3 regions of the Enterobacter sp. TMH.L2 genome follow, and region 1 is predicted to be linked to each of the others. Evidence: predicted binding sites of a transcription regulator. Region 1 holds the regulator's gene; each other region holds the start of a gene.
The links. Region 1 encodes PurR, which represses purine synthesis genes. Its sites were predicted from a motif close to CANGCAAACGTTTGCNTG; they were not measured.

Region 1 (3,281 bases):
GTAGCTATATTGTGAAGCAAAATAACAAGGAGTGAAGCCATGTCGTTCGAACTACCCGCCCTGCCCTATGCCAAAGATGCGCTGGCACCGCATATCTCAGCCGAAACCCTCGAATACCATTACGGCAAACACCACCAGACCTACGTCACTAACCTGAATAATCTGATCAAAGGCAGCCCGTTTGAAGGTAAAACGCTGGAAGAGATCGTGACAGGATCTGACGGCGGGATCTTCAATAACGCGGCCCAGGTCTGGAACCATACGTTCTACTGGCACTGCCTGGCGCCGAATGCCGGCGGGGAGCCGACCGGTGACGTGCTGGCAGCCATCAACCACGCTTTTGGCAGCGTGGAAGCCTTTAAAAAGCAGTTCACCGAAGCGGCCATCAAAAACTTCGGCTCCGGCTGGACATGGCTGGTGAAAAATAGCGACGGCAGCCTGGCTATCGTCTCGACCTCTAACGCAGGTACCCCATTAACAACCGGAGCAAAACCGCTGCTGACCGTGGACGTATGGGAACATGCTTACTACATCGATTATCGCAACGCTCGCCCGGTTTATCTCGACCACTTCTGGGCGCTGGTCAACTGGGAATTTGTTGCGCAAAACCTGGCAGGCTGATTTTTAGCGGTTAACCACGAAGGAGGGAAGCAACGCTTTTCTTCTATATACGAGAAGGGCCGCGAAAGCGGCCCTTTGTAAATCAGTGCAGGACGGCGGTTAGCGCCCCGGCAACAATCAGACTCAGTACGATAACCGTAGTCACCACGGAAAACTTCAGATCGGTACTCATCGTAAGCTCCTTTTATTTCCCTACAAAGTGTATGTGGGGTGATTTTCCCACAATTAGCGATAAAAATCCTGCTGGATTTGCACAGATATCGGTTTTCCCTCTTCCACTTTGCCCCGGGATAAGCCAAAATCCTTCGCTAATTTACCGCGTATCGCCCGGCAACGCCCTCCTCCCGCTGTATGTCGCATCCCCGACAGGCCTGGAACCAACGTGTTGCCCCAGGAGTTAGCGAAGGCAAACGTTTAACACATGAGTTATCAGGAGTTTACGATATGGTCTGGAGTGACATCTAATGGCAACGATTAAGGACGTAGCGAAGCGCGCAAACGTTTCCACTACCACTGTGTCACATGTCATTAACAAGACCCGTTTTGTGGCGGAAGAGACACGCAACGCCGTCTGGGCAGCCATCAAAGAGCTGCACTATTCGCCTAGCGCCGTGGCTCGCAGCCTGAAGGTCAACCACACCAAATCCATCGGCCTGCTTGCTACCTCAAGCGAAGCCCCTTATTTTGCGGAAATTATTGAATCCGTTGAGAACAGCTGTTTCGCCAAGGGCTACACCCTGATTCTGGGCAACGCGCACAACAACTTTGAAAAGCAGCGTGCATACCTGTCCATGATGGCGCAAAAACGCGTGGATGGGCTGCTGGTCATGTGTTCCGAATACCCTGAGACGCTGCTTTCAACCCTGGAAGAGTACCGCCATATTCCGATGGTGGTGATGGACTGGGGCGAAGCTCGTGCGGACTTTACCGATTCCGTGGTCGATAATGCCTTCCACGGCGGCTACCTTGCGGGCCGCTACCTGATTGAACGTGGCCATCGCGATATCGGTGCTATTCCGGGTCAGCTGGAGCGAAATACCGGCGGCGGCCGCCATGCAGGGTTCCTGAAGGCACTTGAAGAAGCCAATATCAAAGTGCCAGATAACTGGGTGGTTCAGGGTGATTTCGAACCAGAGTCTGGTTATCGCGCCATGCAGCAACTGCTTAACCAGCCGCATCGCCCTACCGCCGTTTTCTGCGGCGGCGATATTATGGCGATGGGTGCAATTTGCGCCGCAGACGAAATGGGGCTGCGCGTGCCGCAGGACATTTCTATCATCGGCTATGACAACGTGCGCAACGCCCGCTATTTCTCTCCGGCGCTGACCACAATCCACCAGCCGAAAGAGCGCCTGGGCGAAACGGCGTTTAACATGCTGCTCGACCGCATCATTAATAAGCGCGAAGAGTCGCAGACGATTGAAGTCCATCCTCGTCTGATTGAACGCCGCTCGGTGGCCGACGGTCCGTTCCGCGATTACCGCCGCTAAGCCTCTTCGGGGGCCGGGAATGTGTTACCCGGCTCCTGCAGCCACTCCTGATTCATCGTCTCACTGTCACCCAAATAGTCCAGCAGCCAGCTCAAAGCGGGCGAAGCATCGTCCTGCCGCCAGGTTAAGCAGCAGGCCGCGTCCGGGAATGGATTCTCCAGCATCAGCTCTTTCCAGTCGCCCCTGACGAGCCACGGCTGGGCAATGTGCGTCGGCACCATACCAATGCATAATCCCGCCGTCAGGCAATCCGCCCCCGACGCCCAGTCCGGCACCACCACGCGGCGTTGGTTGTCCAGCAGCCAGGTAATGCGCTTGGGTAACGAACGGGATGTGTCTTCCAGCACAAGGGATGGCCAGGGACGGATGTCATCATCCAGAATAATACCTTCCCGTTTCGCAAGCGGATGGTCAGCGGAAACCACGCAGCGCCAGCTTAGCGCCCCCATGTCCCGAAATGCGTAACGCCCCCCGACCGGGATAGCCTGCGTGGCGCCAATCGCCGCCTCAACTCGCCCGTCGGCAAGCGCATCCCACACGCCGTTGAACACTTCCTGGGAAACCCTTAACTCGATATCCGGGAAATGACGATAAAAATCCAGCACCAGCTGGCGAGTACGCTCAGGTTTAACGATATTGTCTACCGCAATGGACAGGTGCCCACGCCAGCCGTTGGCTATCTGCTGGCACTGCTGGCGCGTTGCCATCATTTTTTTGATAACAGACCGACCTTCTTTGAGAAAAAACGCCCCGGCGGCGGTCAGCTCAACGTCCCGATGACGCCGTTCAAACAGCGGCACGGCCAGCCACTCTTCAAGCTGACGCACCGTGTAGCTAATGGCAGAAGGCACGCGATGAAGCTCCTGGGCTGCACCGCTAAAGCTGCCGTTTCGCGCCACGGCATCAACCACTTCCAGCGAATATTCAGACCACATATTTCTGCCTGCAAAAAATTTGAATGCAATTTGCAAATATTAGCGTTTCACAAGCGGTTTTGCACTCCGTAGACTCCTGCCCCGTTAACCTGCTATCAAAATCAAGAGTGAAACATGCAACCATCAAAGGGATTTCTTATCTGGCTTGCGGGGCTGAGCGTGCTGGGTTTCCTGGCCACCGACATGTACCTGCCCGCCTTTGCCGCCATTCAACAAGATCTGGGTACCACCGCCT
Region 2 (3,281 bases), 2.4 Mb from region 1:
CGTCGCACAGCGCCATCACCGTTTCGTGCAGCGACTTCTCGGTCACGTCATAGGTGATGTCGAGCGTATCGGCGCGATAGTGTTCCTCTTCCAGCGTGGTGAGCTGCTGGAAATCAGACCACAGCAGAATCGGCGATTTAAAGCTCAGGCGGTGTGCCTGGCCTTCTGCCTCGCAGAAGACGTTCATTTCACGGCCAATGCTGGTGGCCAGGGACATAACGTGCGCTTCACGCAGCGGATCGATTGGCGGGTTGGTCACCTGCGCAAACTGCTGGCGGAAGTAATCGTAAATAATGCGTGGCTGGCTGGAAAGCACGGCAAATGGGGTGTCATCGCCCATTGAACCCACGGCTTCCTGGCCATTCTCGCCCAGCACGCGGATCACTGAATCCAGTTCTTCGCTGCTGTAGTTAAACTGTTTCTGATAGCTGGCAAGCGTATCGTCGTCCAGCTCCCGCGAACCTACTTTTTCATCCGGCAGGTCTTCAAACGGCACCAGGCGGCGAACGTTGTTCTCCATCCACTCTTTATACGGATGGCGGCTTTTCAGCTCGGCATCGGTTTCAGCGGAGTGCAGAATACGCCCGACACGGGTGTCGATAACCATCAGCTCACCCGGGCCAACGCGGCCTTTCTCTACCACTTCATCCGGCTGGTAGTCCCAGATCCCGACTTCAGAGGCGCAGGTGATGAGCTTGTCTTTGGTGATCACGTAGCGCGCCGGACGCAGGCCGTTACGGTCCAGGTTACAGGCGGCGAAACGTCCGTCAGACATCACGATCCCGGCCGGGCCATCCCACGGCTCCATATGCATGGAGTTAAAGTCAAAGAAGGCGCGCAGCTCAGGATCCATGTTCGGGTTGTTCTGCCATGCAGGCGGAACCAGCAGACGCATGGCGCGCACGATATCCATCCCGCCGGCCAGCAGCAGCTCAAGCATGTTATCCATGGAGCTGGAGTCGGAGCCGGTTTCGTTCACGAACGGCGCAGCGTCGTGCAGATCGGGGATCAGCGGCGTCTGGAATTTATAGGTACGGGCGCGCGCCCACTGGCGGTTACCGGTGATGGTGTTGATTTCGCCGTTGTGCGCCAGATAGCGGAACGGCTGAGCCAGCGGCCAGCGTGGCACGGTGTTGGTGGAGAAGCGCTGGTGGAACAGGCAAATGGCCGATTCCAGGCGCAGGTCCGCCAGGTCCAGGTAGAAGCGCGGCAGGTCAGCCGGCATACACAGACCTTTATAAATGTTCACCAGGTTAGACAGGCTGCAGATATAGAAGTCTTTATCTTCCTGGATACGTTTTTCGATACGGCGACGGGCGATAAACAGGCGGCGTTCCATATCACGAGGGCGCCAGCCCGCCGGGGCGTTAACGAATATTTGTTCAATACGTGGCAGAGAGGAGAGGGCGATTTCACCGAGCACGTCTTTGTTCACCGGCACTTCACGCCAGCCAACAATAGACAGGGTTTCGTTTTGCAGCTCTTCTTCAACAATGCGGCGGCTGGCGCGGGCAAGCGCGTCATCCTGGTTCAGGAAAATCATGCCAACGGCATAGTTCTTGGCCAAACGCCACTGGCGTTCTTCTGCAACAATGCGGAAGAAACGATCGGGTTTTTGCAACAGCAGGCCACAACCGTCGCCGGTTTTACCGTCGGCAAGGATGGCACCACGGTGCTGCATACGGGCTAGCGCGTGAATAGCGGTACGCACTACCTTGTGGCTAGGTTCGCCTTCTATGTGGGCGATCAGGCCGAAACCACAGTTATCCTTCTCAAGGGATTTATCGTACAACATATCAGTGAACCTCCCCAGGCTCTACGTTACTCCCAACCGTTTGCGCGTGGACGCAGCAAGGGCATGGCGACGGGGTTTGCGCATCATACGCTTGCCTCGCGTGTCGCCCTCTTAATGTCCAACGCATCCGGTGTCACAAGTGTTGAGGACTTGCTTTAGAGGGAATCTCAATTACTGCATAAATATGATGGGCACAGAACCCATCCAGAAAGCTTCCAGCGGATTTCCAACTTATCGGGAAAGAGCACACAGGTCAAATGGCATTCTTATTTATACGGAATCGTACTAAGAGTGGCTTAATTAAATGAATTTAATGGTTTTTTTTGCTTTTTTGGCTATGGGGGGACGACGGTGAACGCCGAGTGTTATGTGATCGTCCTCACTATCCGAAAGGCCGTGAAACTCCAGACCATGCTGGCATGAATGATATTGCCAGCATGATATGCTACTTAACCCCCGCGGAGTGCAGCATGACACTGTTTTTCACCGTTCGTCATATTCTTTAAATAAAGGGCGGCGTCATAAGGAAAAGTAATCAAGTGCTATGTGAATAGAGTTGCACTTATTTTGAGTTTATATGCAGTGGATAAGGCTGCGCCAAAGCGATTGATCCAGGTCATCGCCGGTGCGAGAAGAAAATGGCAGGCTAGGTCCCTTTTTCGGGACGGCCCATCAGATTATGCAGTTACAGAAATTAGTCAATATGTTTGGCGGCGATCTCTCTCGTCGCTATGGGCAAAAAGTCCATAAACTCACGCTGCATGGTGGTTTCAGTTGCCCCAATCGCGATGGGACTATCGGGCGAGGCGGCTGTACTTTTTGCAACGTGGCCTCTTTCGCTGACGAAACGCAGCAGCACAATTCCATCGCTGAGCAGCTCGCACACCAGGCCAGCCGGGTGAACCGCGCTCAGCGTTATCTGGCCTATTTCCAGGCCTATACCAGCACCTGGGCTGAAGTGCAGGTGTTGCGGTCGATGTACCAGCAGGCGGTGAGCCAGACCAGCATCGTGGGGCTGTGCGTCGGTACCCGGCCTGACTGCGTGCCCGACAGCGTGCTGGATTTGCTAAGCGATTATCATGCACAGGGCTATGAGGTATGGCTGGAGCTGGGGTTACAGACGGCGAATGACAAAACGCTGCACCGTATCAACCGGGGGCACGATTTTGCCTGTTATCAGGAAACTACCCGACGGGCCCGAGCGAGAGGTTTAAAAGTTTGCAGCCATCTTATTGTCGGTTTACCGGGTGAAGGCCAGCAGCAATGTATGGACACGCTGGAGAAAGTGGTTGAAACCGGTGTGGACGGCCTGAAGCTGCATCCTTTGCATATTGTTGACGGCAGCATAATGGCCAAAAGCTGGCGGGCTGGTCGCCTTGAGGGGATCGCGCTGGATGAGTATGTCGTCACCGCGGGAGAAATGATTCGCCATACACCGCTTGATGTCGTGTTCCATCGTATTTCGGCTAATGCCCGGCGCCCAACC
Region 3 (3,281 bases), 2.1 Mb from region 1:
ATTCGTCATCATTATCCTCTGGCGTTACAACAGGCTTCTCAGACCGTATCCCATCGCCTGGCGCTGGTAGGCAATGCCGCGCAAACGCTGCATCCGATAGCCGGGCAGGGGTTCAACCTTGGCCTGCGCGACGTTATGTCGCTGGCTGAAGGGTTGGCAGAGGCGCACGCTGCAGGCACGGATGTCGGCAGCTTCCCGGTTCTGGCCGCTTATCAGCAGCGCCGTGCCGCAGATAAAGCGGCAACCATTGGCGTCACTGACGGGCTGGTTAAGCTGTTTGCTAACCGCTGGGCACCGCTGGTGGCGGGCCGTAACCTTGGCCTGATGGCGATGGAACATTTTACTCCGGCACGAGACGTGCTGGCTCAGCGCACCCTGGGTTGGGTGGCGCGTTAAAGGAGAGTCAATTTGCAAAGCGTAGATGTGGCGATTGTCGGCGGCGGCATGGTGGGGCTGGCGGTGGCCTGCGGACTTCAGGGCAGCGGCCTGCGCGTTGCGGTCATTGAAAGTCATCTTCCCCAGCCGCTGGGGCCTGACGCTGCCCCGGAACTGCGCGTTTCGGCTATCAATGCGGCGAGCGAAAAGCTGCTGACGCATTTGGGCGCGTGGCCAAAAATCAGCGAGCGAGCCAGCAGCTATCACGGGATGGAAGTCTGGGAGCGAGACAGCTTCGGGCAAATCGCCTTTGATGATAAGAGCTTCGGTTTTAGCCACCTGGGGCACATCATCGAAAACTCGGTGATCCACCAGGCGCTGTGGCAACGTGCGGAGCAATGCAGCGACATCAGCCTGATGGCACCCGTGGACATTCACCAGGTCGCCTGGGGTGAAAACGACGCGTTCCTGACCCTGAAAGACGGCACAATGCTAACTGCAAGGCTGGTGGTGGGCGCAGATGGCGCCAACTCCTGGCTGCGGGACAAAGCCGATATCCCGCTGACGTTCTGGGACTATAACCATCATGCGCTGGTAGCGACGATTCGCACCGCCGAGCCGCATCAGGCCGTCGCACGTCAGGTGTTCCACGGCGAAGGCATTCTGGCATTTCTGCCGCTTTCTGACCCACATCTTTGCTCTATTGTCTGGTCGCTGCCGCCGGAAGAAGCGGCTCGTATGCAGCAGGCCGACGATGAAGCGTTTAACCAGGCGCTTTCCGTTGCGTTTAACATGCGTCTCGGCCTGTGTTCTGTTGAAAGCGAGCGCCGCACCTTCCCGCTGACGGGCCGCTACGCCCGCAGCTTTGCCGGCCATCGTCTGGCGCTGGTGGGTGATGCCGCCCATACCATTCACCCGCTGGCCGGACAGGGCGTCAACCTCGGTTTTATGGATGCCGCGGAATTGATTGCGGAAATTCGCCGCCTGCATCGCGAAGGCAAAGATTTTGGGCAGCATCTCTACCTGCGTCGCTATGAGCGCAGCCGCAAGCACAGCGCGGCGGTGATGCTGGCCAGTATGCAAGGCTTCCGCGATTTGTTCGCCGGCAGCAACCCGGCGAAAAAACTCCTCAGAGATATTGGCCTGAAGCTTGCCGATACGCTGCCGGGAGTTAAACCTCAACTGGTTCGCCAGGCGATGGGGTTGCAAGATCTGCCATCCTGGCTGCAATAAATACTCGTCATACTTCGAGCTACACGGGGGTGAGCAGTACTCACCCACCTGATGGAATCTATAGTGATAACCCCGTCACATTTCCCTTCCCGATGATCGGGAAGGGTATCTGCTCCCTCGTTTGAAATATTCTAATCTCAGGACAAATCTCGGATTACATTTTCTAATCTTACAAATTATGCGATGTAGTCAATTTGTTTCTGAAATGGTCGTAAATGTTAGCCAGTGCTAAATTCGACACTAAATACCTGCTGTTAATGTGGAGTGAATCGCATTTTTACAGTGAATTACTCTGCACACTTCCTCTCCCATTTGGGTCATAAGCTAATGCAATGACCGTTTTTCGCTTATGGTTTACGCCCCCGTTCGGTGGTAAGTTCAGGTCAAAGGTAACGTTTGCGTCGCTATCGGGGAACGGTGGCGATGCCGGGTTTCGTCTGACGGTTGGCAAAGCCAAATCCGCCTTGCCACCAGATGGTTAAAGAGGAAAAGATGACTCAACAGACCCCCTTATTTGAACAGCACACGCTCTGCGGTGCCCGCATGGTTGATTTCCACGGCTGGATGATGCCGCTGCACTACGGCTCGCAAATTGATGAGCACCACGCCGTACGCACCGACGCCGGTATGTTCGACGTGTCGCACATGACCATCGTCGATCTGCACGGCAGCCGTACCCGCGAGTTTCTGCGTTACTTGGTCGCCAACGACGTCGCCAAACTCACCCAGCCGGGCAAAGCGCTTTACACTGCCATGCTCAATGCTTCCGGCGGCGTGATTGACGACCTGATTATCTATTTCCTCACCGAAGACTATTTCCGCCTCGTTGTTAACTCCGCTACTCGTGAAAAAGACCTTGCCTGGATCAACCAGCACGCTGAACCGTTTGGCGTGTCCGTCACCGTGCGTGACGACCTGGCGCTGATTGCCGTTCAGGGGCCGAATGCGAAAGCCAAAGCCGCCACGCTGTTTAGCGAAGCGCAGCGTAAAGCCGTTGAAGGCATGAAACCGTTCTTTGGCGTGCAGTCTGGTGATTTGTTTATTGCCACCACCGGCTACACCGGCGAAGCGGGCTATGAAATTGCGATGCCGAACGACAAGGCAACGGGATTCTGGGCGCAGCTGGTTGAAGCGGGCGTTAAGCCTTGCGGCCTGGGCGCTCGCGACACGCTGCGTCTTGAAGCTGGCATGAACCTTTACGGCCAGGACATGGACGAAGGTGTTTCTCCACTAGCCGCGAACATGGGCTGGACCATCGCGTGGCAGCCTGAAGATCGTGATTTTATCGGCCGTGAAGCGCTGGAAGCACAGCGCGCGAACGGTACCGAAGAGCTGGTTGGCTTGATCATGACCGAAAAAGGCGTATTACGTAATGAGCTGCCGGTACGGTTTACCGACGCGCAGGGCAATACGCACGAAGGGGCAATCACCAGCGGCACCTTCTCGCCAACGCTCGGCTACAGCATTGCGCTGGCTCGCGTCCCGGCGGGCATCGGTGAAACGGCGATCGTGCAGATCCGCAACCGCGAAATGCCGGTCAAAGTCACCAAACCTATTTTTGTTCGCGCCGGTAAGCCGGTCGCGCTTTAAATTTTGAAATCAGGTATCAGGAGAAAACAATGAGCAATGTGCCGAACGAACTGAAATACAGCAAAGAGCACGAATGGCTGCGT

Region 2: gltB (glutamate synthase large subunit) is a predicted target of PurR. The motif match lies at 1,825-1,842, and genes of this name have one in related genera.
Region 3: gcvT (glycine cleavage system aminomethyltransferase GcvT) is a predicted target of PurR. The motif match lies at 1,994-2,011, and genes of this name have one in related genera.

What each region holds. Positions count from the first base shown of each region.
Region 1 is NZ_CP193791.1:2,728,350-2,731,630, forward strand. It holds gene sodB (superoxide dismutase [Fe]) at 40-621, shown strand; gene cydH (cytochrome bd-I oxidase subunit CydH) at 704-793, opposite strand; gene purR (HTH-type transcriptional repressor PurR) at 1,086-2,111, shown strand; gene punR (DNA-binding transcriptional activator PunR) at 2,108-3,046, opposite strand; gene punC (purine nucleoside transporter PunC) at 3,161-3,281, shown strand, end outside.
Region 2 is NZ_CP193791.1:325,661-328,941, forward strand. It holds gene gltB (glutamate synthase large subunit) at 1-1,795, opposite strand, end outside; gene mnmL (tRNA modification radical SAM protein MnmL/YtqA) at 2,475-3,281, shown strand, end outside.
Region 3 is NZ_CP193791.1:601,445-604,725, forward strand. It holds gene ubiH (2-octaprenyl-6-methoxyphenyl hydroxylase) at 1-396, shown strand, start outside; gene ubiI (FAD-dependent 2-octaprenylphenol hydroxylase) at 409-1,608, shown strand; gene gcvT (glycine cleavage system aminomethyltransferase GcvT) at 2,101-3,198, shown strand; gene gcvH (glycine cleavage system protein GcvH) at 3,228-3,281, shown strand, end outside.